3 regions of the Chryseobacterium cucumeris genome follow, and region 2 is predicted to be linked to each of the others. Evidence: riboswitches for the same ligand, from Rfam matches in the RefSeq annotation. Region 2 holds a riboswitch; each other region holds the start of a gene.
The links. A riboswitch is a leader RNA that binds a small molecule or an ion and turns the genes downstream of it on or off. The one in region 2 is predicted to bind S-adenosylmethionine.

Region 1 (6,609 bases), 1.5 Mb from region 2:
TTTCCCAAATCACTATATTCTTTGTTCAAAGAAGAATATCTTTTTTGGTCTGAAATGACATCAGGCTGTATAATAAGGTCTGCAACCTCATTATATCTTTGTTTTATAGCTTCTAATTTTGGAATTAATGATTTAGACATTGTAGAAATTTTGTGGGTGCAAAGATAAGGATTATTAATTCAAAATTAAAATTCCAAATCATCATAAATTTTTGAGCATTAGGGATAAAGAGTCAAAAAGGTAAAAAAGCTGAATTGTAAAAATGTTTATTATATTGAAATCAGGCTCTAAGATCCTTTAGAAAGTCTTCTGTCTATCAGATATAAAATAATTCCTACAGCGATAATTCCCAATCCTATCAAGCTTTCCTTAGGGTTATGAATGAATGTAAAATAGAGAATATAGATACTGAACAGCAGAAAAACAGCCGGAAAAATATGGAAAGCATTCGACTTAAAGATCTTCCTGTCTTTTTTCTTCAGGAAGAAAACCGTCGAAATCGCAAGACTTGCAAAAAGCTGTAGTATAAAAGCTGTATAGACAAAAATTTCTTTAAAGCTTCCCGTTAAAATAATAATAGCAGCAATCACAGCATGGGCAAAAATAGCTCTTACCGGAATTCCTTTTGTATTTCCAGATGATAATGGTTTCCAGATTTGGGTATGTTTTGCAAAAGCCTGTGTCAGTCTTGAGCCAACCCACAAGTATCCACTTATGGTTGCAATCAGCTGCAGGGCTATAAAAATATTAACAATTTTTCCAAAAGCCGGACCCAACATATTGACTGCTGCTTCGCCCATCACATCTTCTTTTCCTGCCAGCTGATTCACTGGAGCGTGTTTCAGCATAATATAATTCACCAGAATATAGCTTACCGTCACAAAAACAGTTCCTATAATCAATGATTTAGGAAGGTTTTTCTGCACATCCTTTATTTCTCCCGCAATATAGGAAGCTGAATTCCAGCCTGTGTAGGAATAGGTCACAAATACCAGAGAGGTTGCAAAGGCAGGAAGCATGATCTCATTCTGCCAGCTGTCACTGAAATTAAGGCTGTTGCCGATCTGGGGTGAATTTGAAATTCCTACTCCAAGAATAACCAGTACAATAATAAAAGCGATCTTAATGAATGTAAAAAAGTTGTGAAACCTGCTGGATGTTTTCAGGCTGAATGATAATGCAATTGCCACCAGGAATATCGCGGCTATGGCAAATCCGTTTCCAAAGCTATAATCAAATACAGAAAGGTATTTTGACATAGCCAAAGCAGCCAGCGCTACGGGAGAGGAAAATCCTATGATGAGCGAAATCCAGCTTATGAGATATCCGAAAATCGGATGATAGGTTTCTTTAAGATAAATAAAATCGCCTCCGTTTCCTTTAAAATGGGAACCCAATTCTGCGTAGCAAAATGCCCCAAACAAAGCGAGAACCCCTCCGATGCTCCATAGCAGGAAAATACTGTAGGTGTTGGTAATATCGGAAAGCTGAAATCCCAGGGTGGTAAAAATCCCTGTTCCGATCATATTGGAAACGACGATGGCTGCGGCTGTTTTCCAGCCAATCTGATGTGAGGCAGTACTCATTTAATGATTAAAAATTAAAATTAAGCCTTCCGAAGAAATAATTCCCCAGCGTTCCCATCTGCACAGGCGCATATTTGAATACTCCATAATATGAATTTTTATAAATCTGGCGGTCCGGAAAGACATCAAATATATTGTTGGCCCCTACTGTAAAATTGATACTTTTGGTGATATCATACCCAACGCTGATGTCTGTCACTACTTTTGGTGAGAATTCCTGCACGTCTCCAAACGGATAACCATCTCTTATTACCTTACCAAAATAGGTATTTCTTACGAGAAAACTGAATTTTCCTATTCCATAATTTAATCCTAATGAAGCTTTTGTTTTTGGAGACAGTGTTTCAATGATATTGATCTGATCGGGACCAAAAAACTGATCCTGAGGCGTTCCTAAGTTTTCAGGAAAATGAAAATCTGTGATTTTTGTTTCCGTATAGTTTCCGGCAAGATTCATATTTAATTTTCCATTCCCAAGAATCCAGTCATAGGAAACCACTACATCTACTCCTTTCGTTTCTGTATCAATAGCATTGGCGAAGAATCTTCCGCTTTCTACTTCATTTCCATGCCCAACTACAGCAGGATTTGATAATCTTGGATCTGTAATATTACCTGTAATAACTATTCTGTCTTTTACTTTAATAAAATAGCCATCTATTGTAATGAACAGTCCTTTTAATGGTTTTAACGTCAATCCGGCACTTGCATTGACAGAAGTTTCCTGCTTGAGTTTATCAAATCCAAGAATTCTGGCAGCTTCACTATCGTTGCTGAATATTCCTTTGGTAACAATCTTTGAACCGGAAGTAGAAATATCTGCATAGGAATTATTAAAATACTGCTGCTGAAGTGAAGGAGCCCTGAATCCTGTCCCAACAGCGGCTCTTACCGCATAGTTTTTTACAAACTCATATCGTACCGCGAGTTTTCCATTCAAGGTGTTTCCGAAATCTGAATAATTTTCAAACCTGGCAGCAGCATCAATATTCAGTTTTTTATCCAAATCATAGGAAACATCTGCATATACTGCGGTGGAATGCCTGTCTTTCTTCAAGGCATTGTTGGGAGAAAATCCAATAAAGGATTGAGATCCTCCCGCACCAAGTACTGTTGATCCTTCAGTAGCTACATTTCCATCGATGTCATATTGGGTATAGGATGCTTCGTCACCCGCTTTAATCTGGTATTGTTCAAACCTGAACTCACCACCGAACGCAATATTGAAACGGTTTATATTTTTAGAAACATCAAGATTAATGGTATTCTGAAGGAAACTATGGGCGCCTGCATAAAAACTTGTGGGTGATTTTGCTCCCAGAGAAGCATTATTGGTGTTGCTTACCTTATAATTGAAGGTATTGCTCCCGAATGTATTACTAAGGTCAAATAGCCAGTTGTTAACATTATATTTTGCACCTACAGCATAGGAAACATCATATACCTGAGACCCAAGAACCGCCTGAAAACCGTTCGGATAAATGGATGAAACCACATTAGACTTTTCGCTTGGCAGTCTTCTGAAACCAAACCCTTCTCCTTCTTTAATACTGAAACCTCCGAAAGAATAGAGTTTAAAATGATCATTAAAAGGATATTCTGAATTGAAAAACAACTGTCCCTGTCTGATCTGGGCATCTCCGATCTGAAAATTGAAATCATCACGGGTCAATCCTCTTTTTTCAATTTCGGCATCATCCGCAGCTCTGGCTGCTTTTACCGCTTCAGCGTCACCTGCAAATTCATACGCAAAATTATCTCCGAAAATATCCAGATCGTGATTTTGAGTTCTTGTAGTTTTTCCTCTGTGGCTTAATTGCAGGGAAAGATTGATATAACCGTCTTCCTTTCCTAATGAAGCTCCGTAGTTGACTCCTGCCTGATACGTATCTCCATCATTTCTTCCACTTAATCCGTAAGTAAGGCTTGCTGAAGCTCCGGCATTTTTCTTAAGAATTATGTTGATCACTCCGGCAATAGCATCAGAACCATATTGTGCAGCAGCTCCGTCTCTTAACACTTCTATTCTATCAATAGCAATTACGGGAATGGTACTCAAATCTGTTCCTACGGAACCATTTCCTACAGTATTCTGATAATTGACCAATGAGGTTGTATGTCTTCTTTTTCCGTTAAGCAATACGAGAACCTGATCAGGGCCCATTCCTCTTAATGTTACGGGATCAATATGCTCTGTGCCATCAGAAGCAGACTGCCTCACTGCATTAAACGACGGAATCACATAATTAAGGAGATCCTGAGCAGTCATTTGGGGAGAACTTCTCTGGATTTTGTCAATATTAATTACATCTACAGGAACCGGTGTCTCCAGCTTTGTTCTTTTGACATTACGGTTTCCGACGATGATAATATCTTCGATCTGTTTTCCTTTTTCCTCACTTTCCTGAGCAGCTACCAGAATTGCTCCAAGCAATAGTACAGCTGTGCTTAATTTTTTCATTTTTGTTCTTGCCAATTAATACTACCAATCTGACGGATCTTTCCGCAGATACACAAGACTTCAAGAAATGGAATTCATATAGAGTATTGACTTCAATTATCTCTCCCAAAGGGTTGGAATTAGCACCTTTACACGCTGGAATTGTGCAGGTTGCTAAGGTTTCACCGGGCCAAATCCCTCCACCTTTCTTGATAAATCTACTGCAAAAGTAGACTATTTTTCTGAACTTACAAAAAAAGCAAATCTGCTGATCTGCAAATTTGCCTTTTATTTTGTATGGAACTTGTTTAAACTTTTTATTTTTGAACCATTAAGATTTAATAAGAGTTTAAGAGGATTAAGAGAAACTTAAAAATCAGAATGATTAACCTTAACTATACTTTATTTCTTAAACCTTCTTAATGGTTTTTAAGATATTAAATATTTTTTATAAGTCTAGACAACTAAATCTTTTGTTTTATTTAATAATCATCTTTTGAATGGCTATTCCTGTATCTGATTTCAACTGCACAAGATACGTGCCTGCCGGATAATCAACCTTCAAATTATAAGTTCCGCTCTCTTTATCGAGTTTGAAAGTATCCAGTTTTTTACCGGTCATATCAAAAATTGAAATTTCCCCATTTTTTGCTTTATTGAAAACCAGTTTAGCGATTCCATTTCGGACAGGATTATCTGCAATCTGAAGAGATAATTTGTTGGCGGCATTGACATCTGCTGTTGACAAAGCACCAGCGTAATTACCAAAGATTCTAAATTCTCCCGATTGTAAAGTGATTGGAGCTGTTGTGGAAGCTACATTTGAAATACTGTTGTCCATCAGATTCTGCCATTGACCTGTGTAAGGGAAATAAGGCACTACATTCTGTGCGGAAGTCGTGTAATTGGCCAATACGACAACATTCTTTATTCCTGTTGTAATAGAGGCATCATATACATAAATTCTTGTGATCAGACCATTGGGGTCGTTCGTAAGATTGTTGGATTCTATACTATAGGTTTTCGATTTAAAGACCTGATGACTGTTTCTGATGTTGATGATTTTAGCCCATGTATCGTAGACCGCCTTTCTATTCAGATCAGTATCATATCCGAGCGTAAATGCAACAGGTTTCTCATCGGTTCTGCATCCGCTGTCTATCGTACCGTTTGCACATCTGTTGATGCTGAATTCATATCCTAATTCTCCAAACTGCCAGATCATTTTCGGACCAGGGATAGTAAAGAACGTGGCCCCGAATGTTTTCATTCTTTCAAGAGCGGTATTCAGGTTTTTTACATCATAGCTTCCGTTCGCTGCACCGTATGCGAGGTTTTTAAACATCAGTCTTTCTTCATCGTGGCTTTCTCCATAGCCTACGGCACTCATATTGGTAAATCCGTGAAGACTGTGGTTCATTCGGTCGTAATTGCTGTTTTCCTTATATCCCATCGTATTCTGATTGTAAGGATCTGTCTGTTTATTCCAAAGCATAACGCCTTTTCCTTCTGCTATTCTGTAATTCGCCCATTGCTGTTCTTCTGCATCAGTTCCAAGGTGTTCGAAGATCATATAAGAATTGGGATCAATGGCCCATTGTTTATCAGCATAATTTTTCATGATATCCACTCTGTCCTGCTGGTAGGCATTGGTACAGGCCTCATCATTTTCAGAACAGCTTTGCGTAAATCCTTTGGTTAAATCCCAACGGAATCCGTCTATGTGATATTCAGTCAGCCATTGCTCAAGACATCTTTCAACATAATATTGCGTTGAAAGGCTGGTATGGTTAAAATCGTTAAATACATTGTATGAATGTTTCGGAACCTGATTAAAGTAAGGGTTGTTGGCTGCAACATTTCCATAGCCATCACCATCCGGATCAATATTCCAGAGTCTTACCAGAGGTGAACGTCCTGTTGCGTGATTAAATGCGACATCCAGAATGACTGCAATTCCGTTCTGGTGGCATACATCTACAAATTCTTTGAATTTTTCGGGAGTACCGTAGGCTTTGTCCAATGCATAATGAAAAGAAGTATTATATCCCCAGGAAAGATTTCCGTCAAATTCCATGATGGGAAGCAGTTCTATAGCATTGATTTTCAAATTCTTTAAATAGGAAATTTTATTGATCAGTGACTGCCAGTTCTTTTCCTGTGTGAAATCTCTCAATAATAATTCATACACTATAAGATCCTGTTTCGCAGGTCTTTGAAAATTGGTAACCTGCCAATTATAAGCGGTCTGGCCTGTTTTAAATGTTGACACTTCAAAACCCTGCCCGGCAGGAAATGCTGGTAAGTTTGGATAGGTAGAAGCGGAAATCCACGGATCATCATAAGAGGAAAGAATTTGTGGAGAATAAGGATCTGCTACTTTTCTCAAATCGTTTGTTCTGTATTGGAAGGTATAAAGCTGCTGAGGAGTGATTCCATTGAGTTCAATCCAGTACAGATCGGGATTTGTGGTGTCTTTTTTCATTAAATAGGTATCATTCACCGTCCAGTTATTGAAACTTCCTATGACATGAACAAAACTTTTCCCCGGAGCATATAAAGCCAATCCCACCTTGGTAGGAT
Region 2 (6,609 bases):
TCGGTATCCAGAATTTTCCCTCCGATTTTGAAGGTCAATAATCCTGAAAAATCAAAATTCTTATAGGTGATACTTGTGCTGATTCCACCTGTCAGTTTAGGCAATGCAGAACCTTGCAATAGTTTTGTCGCTTTTGAATATTCTGAAGTTGTTCCTTCCACTGAGTTTCCGCTGGCATCAGTAGAAACTGTTTTCCACAATGGCTTTCCATTGCTTGGATCTACTCCAACCCATTCAGGAATAAAGAAATCGTACACAGAACCTCCAACCGTTAACAGCTTGGTTCCTACTACAAGAGAACCGCCAGGTAATTTTGTGACTTTATTGTTTAAAGTACTTAAGTTCACATCTACATTCCACTGGAAATTATCATTCTTAACCGGTGTTGTAAATAATGAAAATTCAAATCCTGTATTCTGAATGGTTCCGATATTGGCAGGATAATCACTGATTCCCAGCGATGGTGCCACCGGCATATTAAACAGAAGATCCTGGCTTTTTCTTTTGAAATATTCGATATTCCCTTTAACCCGGTTATTCAGAATCGCGAATTCCAATCCCACATTTAAGTTAAGGTTGGTTTCCCATTTTACATTATTGGTAGACGTTTTCTCCAATGTTGTTCCAGGTTCTCCGCCAAGGCTGATAAATCTGTACAGCTCCTGATAAGCATAATAAAGCGGCTGCCCGTTAGGTCTAAGTAATTTATCATTTCCCTGTCCTCCATAGCTGGCACGCAATGTCAACTGATTGAAAACATTCAGGCTTTTAATAAATTCCTCATTCGAAATTTTCCATGAACCTCCCACTGACCAGAATCTGCCCCATCTGTTATCTTTCGCAAATCTTGAAGAACTGTCTGCTCTTCCCGATGCAGATAAGAAGTAAGTATTATTGTAGTCATACTCTACTTTTCCAAGGAAACTCAATAAGCTTAATTTATTACTGTTTCCACTGAAACTTCCCAGCAGAGAAGCAGCATCCGGCTCATAGTAATAAGGCAGTGAAAACTGACTTCTCGTTCCTGAAATCGTCTGATAATCGTATTTATAGAATTCATGTCCTGCTAATGCATTAACATGATGCTTTCCAAACTTTTTATCATACGTCAGAATATTGCTGGTTGTATAGGAAAGTGTTCTGGTATTGGTCTTCGTCACCGAACCTCCGATTTCCGCACCTTGACCAAGTAATGGATTTGAATAATAATGTCCGTTATAATTCACCAGATCAACAGAGAAGCTTGTCTTGAATTTTAACTCCGGCAAGAAGGTGAATTCCATGAATCCTTTTCCTGAAAAGTTATCTTCTTTATTTTCGTTTTTGTCCAATGGCAGGGTTGCAGCCGCATTTTGGTTCTGAAGTGCATTCGTAGGCCTGTATTTTCCAAAATCATAGATCGGATTTCCGTCGGCATCCAAAACGTAAGTGCCGTCTGCATTTCTTTCATAATAAGGATAGAATGAAGGAATGAACCTTGCCGCATTGATGATATTACTCGCTTTTGAATCCGAAGAAGTAGGCGCCTGCTGAATACTGTTCGTATAGCTTAAGTTGACTCCAACATTCAGCCATTTTTTAACTTCGGAATTAATTTTCAGCCTGGTATTATATCTTTTAAAACCAGATTCAATGGCCATACCTTTGTCGTCCAGATAACCAAGGGAAAAGAAGTAATTACTTTTCTCACTTCCTCCGCTGATATCAAGATCCACCTGGTTTCTTGATGCCACTCTCTGTAAAATATCTCTCCAGTCGTCATTCCAGAGTGGTGATGCCCCTGACAATAATTTTCCATCTGTTCCCACCGGTTTTGGATAAGCAGTTCCATATGGGTTAATTCCAAGATTAGAAACAAGATTATCTGTTGCCATCTGAGCAGCCTGCTGAGAAGAAACTTTACCGGACTGATATCCGTTTCTTAATGCTTCCCAGTATAATTGAAAGTACTGATCTGTGTTTACCTGTTCGTAATCTTTGACAGCTCTTCCGGAGAATCCCTGGCTGATATTAAAATTAACTCTGGCTTCTCCTTTTTTCCCTGATTTTGTAGTGATGATAATAATCCCGTTGGCTCCTCTTGAACCATACAAGGCACTTGCTGTAGCGTCTTTCAAAACACTGATGGATTCAATATCACTTGGGCTGATAGAGTTAATATTTCCGTCAAAAGGAATTCCGTCTACTACGTATAAAGGATCACTGGAAGCACTGATGGAACCGATTCCTCTGATTCTGATAGTAGAAACCGCACCCGGCTGCCCTGAGGCACTGGTGGTCTGAATCCCTGCAACCTGCCCTTCCAATGCTTTGGTAATATTGGTTACAGGTCTGTTATTGATTTTATCACTGGAAATGGTGGCTACAGAACCGGTATAGCTGTTTCTTTTTGCTTTTCCGTAAGCTACCACTACGACTTCATCAAGCTCCTTTTCATGAAGACTATCTTTTTTCAGTCTGGAATTCTGTGCACTTACACTGGTGACTCCCAGAAAAAAAGCCGCAACCGGAGGTATCCAGGCTTTAGAATTAAATAAATTTTTACTAATCATAATCAATTTTATTTATCATATATTAAAATTTAACCCTTTGCAGAAAAGTCAGCAAAGGGCATCGATAAATACGATAAACCAAATGCTTATTTTTCCTTAAAAGGCTGAACGTAACACCTTGCCCTAAGGGTAGGTTGTTAAGACTTCACAGGGTCAGTTCCCTCCATCTTTCTTTATAAGCCGATCGAAATATGGTTGCAAAGCTAAAAACTTTTAGTCTACAAAACAAGTAGACTTATTATTTTTTCATGATAAATTTTTAATAATTAACATAAAATTTTAATAAAAGCCATAACAATAAGGAGTTGCAAGCTTTATCATTTATTTAAATATGACAAATATCATTGTTAAAAACTCAATTGAAACAAATCTACATCACATTGAAATTTTTGGCCATTAATTAAAAAAAGTTTTTAATTTTATGGTATGAGAGTTTTAATCATCAACGGGCCTAATCTCAATCTTTTAGGCACAAGAGAACCGGAAATCTATGGAAATGTTTCTATGGAAAGTTATTTGGAAAATTTGAAATCCGAGTTTCAGGCTCATGATATAAAATATTACCAGTCTAATATTGAAGGCGAGCTTATTAACAGGCTTCAGGAGGATGACTTCGATGCAGTAGTGATCAATCCCGGGGCTTATACTCACTATTCATATGCGATTGCAGACTGTTTAAAAAATATCAGAAAACCTAAAGTAGAAGTTCATATCAGCAATATCTATAAAAGAGAGGAATTCAGACAGAAATCTGTAACAGCAGCTAATACGGATGCAGTCTTATCAGGCTTTGGAATGGATGGGTATCGGTTGGCCTTATTAAGTTTAAAATAACTTATACTTTTTTATTTAACAACGGATTTCACAGATTTTCAAAGATGATTATGAAAAATAATTTATGAAGATAAAGGATAAGATTTACTGTAAAAGTATTGGCATATATTCCGGGCAATTAACAAAAAGAAAATCTTATATCGTTGAAGAAATAAATGCTGAAAATATAAGAATCTGGAATGATGAAGGTAAGCTCAGATGGTATTCTAAGTTTTATTTCTGCTTGGAGAAAGAACCGGAAATTATTTCCATTCATATTGATGATGAAATAGTAGAGGATACTGAATCTGCTATAGAAGTCACCATTGAATTTTCTGACAAAACAAAATATTGGATGACCTTCACTACTCCAAAGTATTTAGATAAAATATTGGACGGAAAGTCTTACTTTTCTTCAAAGCATTTTATGATTATAAAATATCTGACTGAAGAATCAATCAAATCAACAGTCCTGAAACTGGATGAACAGAATGAATTGATTGAAAGTTGTAAAAAATACTAATAAGAAAGCCTCATCAGTGATGAGGCTTTTTATATGTTAATAGATAACTATTAGATAGTCTGTTCCTGCAATTGAGGTCCTGAAGCTACTAATTTTTTACCTTCTTCAGTATCACAGTACTGCTCAAAGTTCTTGATATATCTTGAAGCAAGATCTTTTGCTTTTTCTTCCCATTCTGAAGCGTTCTCATAAGTATCTCTAGGATCTAGAATACCTGTAGAAACGTTTGGCAATTCAGTAGGAATTTCAAGGTTCATGATCGGAACCTGAGTTTTAGGAGCATTGTCAATAGAACCGTCAATGATGGCATCAATGATTGCTCTGGTATCTTTCAGAGAAATTCTCTTTCCGGTACCATTCCAACCTGTGTTCACCAGATAAGCTTTAGCTCCGTGCTCCTTCATTTTACCGATTAATGTTTTAGAATACATTGTTGGGTGCAATGTAAGGAACGCTTCACCAAATGCAGGAGAGAAAGATGGCTGAGGTTCAGTAATTCCCCTTTCAGTTCCTGCTAATTTTGATGTATAACCGCAAAGGAAGTGGTATTGAGCCTGATCTTCATTCAGGATAGAAACCGGAGGAAGTACTCCGAATGCATCTGCTGAAAGATAAACGATCTTTTTGGCATGACCTGCTTTGGAAGGCAATACAATTTTGTTGATATGATAAATCGGATAAGAAACTCTTGTGTTCTCAGTGATAGATCCGTCTGTATAATCCGCTACTCCATTGTTAACAACAACGTTTTCAAGAAGTGCATCTCTCTTGATGGCAGCAAAGATATCCGGTTCTTTTTCTGCAGATAAGTCGATAACTTTAGCGTAGCATCCGCCTTCATAGTTGAATACTCCGTTATTATCCCATCCGTGCTCATCGTCACCGATAAGGTATCTTTTAGGATCTGCTGATAAAGTTGTTTTACCAGTTCCTGAAAGACCAAAGAATAAAGCTACATCACCTTTTTCTCCTACGTTTGCAGAACAGTGCATTGAAGCCATCCCTTTTAATGGAAGATAGTAGTTCATCATAGCGAACATCCCTTTCTTCATCTCACCTCCATACCATGTACCTCCGATGATCTGTAGTTTTTCAGTAAGGTTGAACATGATGAAGTTCTCAGAATTTAATCCCTGAGCTTCCCAGTTCGGGTTGGTAGTTTTTGATCCGTTGATTACTGTGAAATCCGGCTCGCCAAAGTTTTCAAGCTCATAGTGAGAAGGACGAATGAACATATTAGTAACAAAATGTGCCTGCCATGCTACTTCAACGATAAATCTTACTTTAAGTCTCGTATCCGCATTCGTTCCGCAGAATGTATCTACTACATAAATCTTTTTAGATCCGGCAAGCTGGTTCAGCACTAGTTCTTTACAAGACCCGAAAATTTCTGCTGTTGTAGGTAAGTTTACTTTACCATCCCAGAAAATTGTATCTCTTGTAATATCATCCTGAACAATATATCTGTCTTTAGGTGAACGACCTGTGAAAATTCCTGTTTTTACTGATACTGCGCCTGATTCTGTAAGCTCAGCTTTCTCAAACCCCTGATTTTCAGGAGAAACTTCAGCCTGATATAATTCTTCATAAGAAGGATTATACACTACTTCATAGTTTCCTTTAATCCCTAATTTCTCTAAATCCTGGATGATTTTAGTGTTTTTCATTTTACTTATATTTTCTATTTCTTTATTGCTTTCAACAAAAATAATATTAATTATTTGTTAAAGGTGGTTTAAATATACTGATATAAGTCAGAATGGCAAATAAAAAAACAGGATTGTAATGTATTGATTATAAACCAATTATATTTTCCCATTCAAAAACAGTTGTAAAACCTTTCTCCCAAAAATAGTTCTTATAGTCCCCAAATTTGGCACTCATCACAAAATCTCCACCCCATGCGCCTAAACTTTTGACAAATGAAGGGCAATCTGAGAAAAATTTTTCTTTAACTGTGAGTATTTCAAGAAAATCGGCAATTTTTCGCTCATGAATCACCATTAGTTCAGAAAAATTTTCCAATTCATCGCATAACATAATTTTCTTTGTGATATCCGAAAATTCACCAACCAGTTCCGGAGACTTCTTTTTTGATTTGTAAAAATTGATTCCTTCTCTGCTATCCTGCTTCTGATTTAAATGAATAAAAATCAGTTCATTTTTAAAGGACGGATTAAAATCTACTTTCTCATATTTTATCTCAGGTTTACTTTGGAAAAGCACTGCGGACTTTTCTTTTGCAACTGCAATGTCATATCCACTGCCTCCCAAACTGATGGTGTTAAGATGAAAAGGATCTATTTCAGCCCATTCCGCCAGGTTATTCATCAGGGTGGAACTGCTCCCAAGCCCATAATCCGCAGGAAACTGAAGATTTGTTTTTAAATAATAAGTAAGGTCTGTTTTGAATTTACTGTCAGAAAGCAGCTGAACATTTTGTAATGTTTTGGTAATAAACTCAGCGCTTGACGGAATATTGGTTTCTAAGATCTGCCAGTTTTTATAATCAATGACAGCTTTTAACCATAATGTATTCTGATGATAGGCTTCCCAAAGAATAAGAGATTTTCCATCTTCTTTTTCTTCAAAGAAAAACTCTTGTCCCAGCCTGGTAGGTACCGCTAAGACAAGAGCTCCATCGATTGCGAAATATTCTGAAGTAAGCATAAGCTTGCCCGGTGAAAAGATCGCGCTCATATTTTTTTATTTAGATTGCAG
Region 3 (6,609 bases), 900 kb from region 2:
ATGCTGAAACATAGAATTCTGAATTATGAGCCAGTGTTTCAAGATAAGGAGTCAGCTGATCTGCTCCCAATGCACAGTTGAAACCTACGCTTAGTAAATTCAGGTGGGAAACTGAGATCAGAAAAGCTTCTGCGGTCTGTCCGCTCAATGTTCTTCCTGAAGCATCTGTAATAGTTCCTGAAACCATGATCGGGATCTTAATTCCTCTTTCATCCTGCAGTTCATCAATCGCAAATAAAGCTGCTTTCGCATTCAAGGTATCAAAGATGGTTTCTACCAGAAGAATATCTGAACCTCCATCCAGCAAAGCTTCACATTGCTGTTTGTAAGCTACTCTCAATTCTTCAAAGGTGATGGCTCTGTATCCCGGATCATTCACATCAGGGCTTAAACTTGCTGTTCTGTTTGTAGGTCCGATAGATCCTGCTACAAATCTCGGTTTGTCCGGATTTTTTGCGGTGTACTCGTCACAGGCTTTTCTTGCAATCTTTGCAGATTCATAATTCAGATCATATACAAGATCTTCCATATGATAATCTGCCATCGCAATCGTAGTTCCTGAGAACGTATTGGTTTCAATGATGTCTGCTCCGGCTTCCAGATATTTCTTGTGAACTTCTTCAATCGCCTGCGGCTGTGTAAGAGAAAGGAGGTCATTATTTCCTTTTACCGGATGTTCCCAGTCTTTGAAACGCTCTCCACGATAATCTTCTTCTTCGAATTTGTATCTCTGAAGCATGGTACCCATCGCTCCGTCAAGAATTAAAATTCTTTCGGATAAAGCTTTATATAATTGTTCTGAATTTTTCATTTTAATCTATTTTGGCTAAAACCAGTTGCTATTTGAATTAATCCAAAGCTTGTTTTAAATCTGCAATGATATCTTCTACATTTTCCAGTCCTACTGAGCAACGTACCAGTCCTGCAGTAATCCCTACTTCATTTCTTTCTTCGTCTGATAATTTGGAATGCGTTGTAGAAGCCGGATGCGTAACGATCGTTCTTGTATCACCTAGATTAGCAGACAATGAACACATTTGTATCTTATCTAAAAAGTTTCTTCCTCCTTCTATTCCCCCTTTTATTTCAAACGCCACAATATTTCCTCCGAGTTTCATCTGCTTTTTGGCGACTTCATAACTAGGATGGGATTTCAGGAATGGATATTTTACCAGTTCAACATTTGGATGACTTTCTAAAAACTCAGCTACCTTCAATGCATTCTCACAATGCTTTTCTATACGGATCGCCAATGTTTCTAAACTTTTTGATAATACCCAGGCATTAAAAGGAGACAATGCAGGACCTGTATTTCTTGCGAAAAGATAAATTTCTCTGATCAGGTCTTCTTTTCCTACTGCGATTCCTCCTAAAACTCTCCCCTGTCCGTCAATCAGTTTCGTTGCTGAGTGTACCACAATATCGGCACCATATTTGATAGGCTGCTGAAGGTAAGGTGTTGCAAAACAATTATCTACAACAAATATAAGATTATGCTTTTTGGCGATCTGACCGAAAAACTCAAGATCCAGAATTTCAATAGCGGGATTGGTAGGAGTTTCAAGGTATAAGATCTTTGTATTAGGTTTGATGTATTGCTCCACATTCGCTGCATCTTCTGCTTTGAAATAAGAGGTTTCAATATTCCATTTCGGGAAATATTTGGTAAACAAAGTGTGGGTAGACCCGAATACTGACTGGCAGCTCACAATATGATCTCCAGCGTTTAGCAATGCTGCAAATGTTGAATAGATGGCTGCCATTCCTGTTGCAAAGGCATATCCTGCTTCTGCACCTTCCATTTTAGCGATCTTATCTGTAAACTCGGTTACGTTTGGATTAGAGAAACGGCTGTATAAGTTTTTTGGTTTTTCTTCTGCAAAGCTTGCTCTCATATCCTCCGCATCCTGAAATATAAAGCTGGAGGTAAGATAGAGCGGCGTAGAATGCTCATCAAACTGAGTTCTTTCCGTCTGGGTTCTTATTGCTGATGTTTCAAAATTTTCCATATAGTTTTAATTAATTTACCAAAATAGCAGTCTAACAATGTACCAATTAAAATCTTCGCTTTGCTCAGAATAACGACACCAATTATTGGTAAACTGGTACATTATTAGATTGTTACATTAAATATTATTTTGTTTCACTTACTCTTAAAATATCTCCGAATACTCCTCTTGCGGTTACCTTTGCACCAGCTCCGGCTCCCATAATCACGATTGGATTTTCTCCATAGCTTTCTGTGTAGATTTCAAAGATGGAGTCTGAACCTTTCAGTTGTCCCAATGCTGAAGTTGCAGGAACAGAAACCAGTTTTACATCCAGTTCACCTTTATCTTTCTGTAAATCTCCGTGCAGATCACCTACATATCTCAATACATGTCCAGGTTCCTGGTTTTCTTTTATTTTCTGGTATTCTTCGTCAAGCTCCTCTAGTCTTGAAAGGAATTCTGATTTTGAAACTTCAAGTAAATTTTCAGGAACCAGATTTTGAATGCTGATATCATCAAATTCATTGATTAAGTCTAATTCTCTTGCCAGAATCAATAATTTTCTTGCTACATCGTTTCCTGAAAGGTCTTCTCTTGGATCAGGTTCGGTGTATCCTTTTTCCAAAGCTTCATTGATGATGGTTGAAAATTTATCATCTCTTAAAGAAAAATTGTTGAAAACATAGCTCAGTGTTCCTGAGAATACGCCTTTAATTCTTGTGATATTTTCTCCTGAAAGGTGTAGTAACTTGATGGTATCAATTAACGGTAATCCTGCTCCTACATTGGTTTCATACAAATACCGTCTGTTGTTTTTATTCAACGTATATCTTAGTTTTCTGTATTCTTCAATCGGAAGGGTATTGAAAATTTTGTTGGAAGAAACCAGATCAAACCCGTTTTCTGCCAAAGCGTGATAGTTTTTAACAAAATCCTTGCTTGCAGTGTTATCCACAACAATCAGGTTCTCCAGTTGATTTTCATTAGAGAAATTAATCAGTTCTTCCACGTTTGACGGATGCTCTGCTGTTAAAACCTCATCATTCCAATGGGCATCAAATCCTTTTTTGTTGAAGGCAATTTTCTTTGAATTGGCTACCGCAACTACTTTAAGGTCTATTTTTTTACGTTTTTTAATTTCTTCTGCAGATTCAAGTACCTGTTCTATCAAGGTTTTTCCTACATTTCCATGGCCAATAATGGCCAGATGAACGGTTTTCGGTTTTTTGAAAATTTCAGATTCTATGATGTTTCTTGTTTTTTCATCCTGTGAAGACGTCACTACGATATTGACTCTGTTTTCTCCTGCTACCTGGTTCAAAAGCAATGGAAAAACATTATTTCTTGCCAGCTCAGCAAAGACTTTATTAAAATCTTCTGCTACAAAACCAATGACAGAAACATTATTGATACTATAGATCTGGGAAACTTTTCCTGACTTTCTTTCTGCTTCAAATTCATCGATAAGACAAGCCACTGCCTTCTCTGCATCATTTTCATGAACCAGGATAGAAATTCCGTTTTCTACGGCCTGCTGAGAGATTACTCCTACACTGATACGCGCCAAAGTAAGCGCTTTAAAAATTCGTCCGTCAATCCCGATTTCTCCCAGGAAATCTTCTCCTTCAAATTTAACGATTGATCTGTTCTTCAAAAATTTTATTTCGTTAGCATTTTTCATTACTTCTATAAAATGTTTTTAATGATATTATTTAATTGTTGATATTCCATTAGGAAGGCATCATGCCCGTGTATAGATTGGATCTCGTGATAAGAAACATCTTTATTTTTCTCTTTTAAGTTTTCAAAACACATTCGGATTTCAGAAGCCGGGAAAAATAAATCTGTATCTACGGAGATCATGTGCATTCGTGCCTGTATGTTCTCCAGTGCTGTATCAGCAGCATTTATATTCATCAAGAGATGATTCATCAATTTGTAAGCTTTTAAACTAAATCTTTCGTTTAGTGCATTACCATGATAAACCAGCCAGTCTTCTGATTCCAGGCGTTGTTTGTCCTGATTATATTGGTTTTGAAATCTGTCATTGAGCGACTGCGGTGTTCTGTAGCACAACATGGCATGAATTCTTGCTTTCTGTAATGGTTCTTCCTTATCATTTAATAAAAATTTCTGAACCAGACACTGTGCATGAAGCCAGTCGTGTGTTCTGTAATCGCAGGCAATAGGAATAAAAATCTCAGCAAGATCCGGCTGCTGGGCAAGCATTTCCCAGGCAATACCTCCTCCCAGAGAGCCTCCTATAATGGCATATAAATTTTTGATCTGTAAAACTTCAAGTCCTTTCAGAAATATCGCAGCGATATCTGAAGGAGTAAAGTCTTCATAATCTTCAATTAAAAAATCGTCGTATCCGTTTCCTGGTATATTGAAGCACAGAACGGTATATTGATCGGTATCAACAATCTGATTTTTTCCCACCAGCTGTTTCCACCAGCCTTTTTCTCCGGATACGTTTGAATTTCCGGTAAGAGCATGATTGATTAAGACAACAGGGGCTGTAAACAGATCTTTCCCAAAAAGCTGATAGCTTAATGAGATATGGTATTCCTTTTGGGAATGAGTTTGATACGTAAGATTAATATAGTTTAGTTCTGTTTTCAATTCTATTAAATTTTAATACAATTGAAAATGCCACAGGAAATGGCTGAAAAGAACTTCAGTAAGTTATCTGTCCAAAATTATTTTGGTAGAACGTAGCACCTTCTTTACTTGCGCAAAGGGTTGCTAAGGTTTCATAGGGTCTAATCCCTCAACCTTTCTTGATAACATTTTCAATATTTGAATGAACGAATGGTGCAAAGGTAGTTCTTTTCTTTTAATTTCAAAAAAAAATTATTTTAATATTTAAAAAAGCCCTTAAATACAAGTATTCCAAGAGTATATTAATAATTATTCAGATGAAAAAAATTGGAATTACTTCTCAAAAAAACTAACTTCGTATGGAAAAGTGATGAGATATGACCGCCGAAAAAGATAGATTACAAGATACCAAATGGAAAAACTGGGGACCTTATGTAAGCAACCGGCAGTGGGGAAATGTACGCGAAGATTATAGCCCGAACGGGAATGCCTGGAATTTTACCAACCATAATAATGCAGAAAGCTATGCCTACCGTTGGGGTGAAGAAGGTATTGCCGGAATTTCTGATGTAAAGCAGCTTTTATGTTTTGCTTTTTCGTTCTGGAACAAGAAAGACAAAATGGTAAAGGAACGATTCTTTGGTTTGAGCAATCCTCAGGGTAATCATGGGGAAGACATCAAAGAAATCTTTTATTATCTGGATAATACACCTACTCATAGTTATATGAAAATGGTTTATAAATATCCCATCAATGAATTTCCTTACGATGAACTTGTTGCAGAAAACGGAAGACGCAGTAAAAAGGAACCGGAATATGAAATTTTCGATACCGGAATTTTCGATAATGATGAATATTTTGATATTTTCATTGAATATTGCAAGGCCGATCACAATGATATTCTTGCCAGAGTAACGGTCTGTAACCGAAGTCAGCATGAAGCACCTATTCTGGTAGCGCCTACTGTATGGTTCAGAAACAACTGGAAATGGGGATACAACACCTATAAGGCAGAGCTTAATGCTTCTCATGACGGAAGTATCAATATTGGACACGACAGTATCTCCATTAAAAAACTTTATTCCCGAAATACCAATGCACAAAGCGTATTTTGTGATAATGAAACCAATACTTCTAAGCTTTACGGAGCTCCTGCAGGTGAAAATACATATTTCAAAGATGGCATCAATCATTTTATTACCCACCAGGCAAATACGATTAATCCCGCAAAGAAAGGGACAAAAGCTTCTTTCCTGATCGATGAGCTTATCGGAGCCGGAGAATCAAAGGTTTTTGATTTCAGATTATGTCCTGAGGAAAATGATAATCCTTTTGAAAACTTTGATGAAATTTTCAATACCCGGCAGGCTGAAGCTGAAGAGTTTTATCAGGAAATTCAGAATGATACCGTTAACGAAGATGAGAGAAATGTACAGAGACAGGCTTTTGCAGGACTTCTCTGGAATAAGCAGTTCTATCATTATAATATCGGAAAATGGCTGAAAGGTGATCCCAACTTTGAAGCCCCAAGAAATTTCAATGAATATGTAAGAAATACGGAATGGAATCATCTCCATAATAAGGATATTATTTCTATGCCCGATAAATGGGAATATCCATGGTATGCCACATGGGATCTGGCGTTTCATTGTGTTCCTTTTTCCATCATTGATGCGGAATTTGCCAAGGGACAGCTTTTACTTCTTACTAAGGAATGGTACATGCATCCCAATGGACAGCTTCCTGCCTATGAGTGGAATATGAGTGATGTGAATCCGCCGGTACACGCATGGTCTTGTTTCCGTGTTTTTAAAATTGATGAAAAAAATAACGGAAAACCGGATTTATTATTTTTAGAGAAAGTTTTCCAGAAACTGCTTCTTAATTTCACCTGGTGGGTGAACCGAAAGGATAAAAACGGAAAAAATATCTTTGGTGGAGGGTTTCTTGGTCTTGATAATATCGGAGCTTTTGACCGGAATATGGAACTAAAGGACGGACAGCATCTTGAACA

Region 1: another riboswitch for S-adenosylmethionine. It lies ahead of JNG87_RS17810 (TonB-dependent receptor plug domain-containing protein); the one in region 2 lies ahead of JNG87_RS03135 (SusC/RagA family TonB-linked outer membrane protein).
Region 3: another riboswitch for S-adenosylmethionine. It lies ahead of JNG87_RS20670 (alpha/beta fold hydrolase); the one in region 2 lies ahead of JNG87_RS03135 (SusC/RagA family TonB-linked outer membrane protein).

Annotation. Positions count from the first base shown of each region.
Region 1 is NZ_CP068760.1:3,985,733-3,992,341, forward strand. It holds gene prfA (peptide chain release factor 1) at 1-140, opposite strand, end outside; gene JNG87_RS17805 (APC family permease) at 288-1,586, opposite strand; gene JNG87_RS17810 (TonB-dependent receptor plug domain-containing protein) at 1,594-4,047, opposite strand; SAM riboswitch class I at 4,141-4,245, opposite strand; gene JNG87_RS17815 (alpha-amylase family glycosyl hydrolase) at 4,505-6,609, opposite strand, start outside.
Region 2 is NZ_CP068760.1:698,390-704,998, forward strand. It holds gene JNG87_RS03135 (SusC/RagA family TonB-linked outer membrane protein) at 1-2,552, opposite strand, end outside; SAM riboswitch class I at 2,636-2,734, opposite strand; gene JNG87_RS03140 (type II 3-dehydroquinate dehydratase) at 2,979-3,386, shown strand; gene JNG87_RS03145 (hypothetical protein) at 3,451-3,888, shown strand; gene pckA (phosphoenolpyruvate carboxykinase (ATP)) at 3,939-5,555, opposite strand; gene JNG87_RS03155 (GYDIA family GHMP kinase) at 5,683-6,588, opposite strand; gene fabD (ACP S-malonyltransferase) at 6,599-6,609, opposite strand, start outside.
Region 3 is NZ_CP068760.1:4,612,044-4,618,652, forward strand. It holds gene JNG87_RS20655 (homocysteine S-methyltransferase family protein) at 1-811, opposite strand, end outside; gene JNG87_RS20660 (O-succinylhomoserine sulfhydrylase) at 849-2,009, opposite strand; gene JNG87_RS20665 (ACT domain-containing protein) at 2,134-3,672, opposite strand; gene JNG87_RS20670 (alpha/beta fold hydrolase) at 3,678-4,616, opposite strand; SAM riboswitch class I at 4,677-4,784, opposite strand; gene JNG87_RS20675 (MGH1-like glycoside hydrolase domain-containing protein) at 4,973-6,609, shown strand, end outside.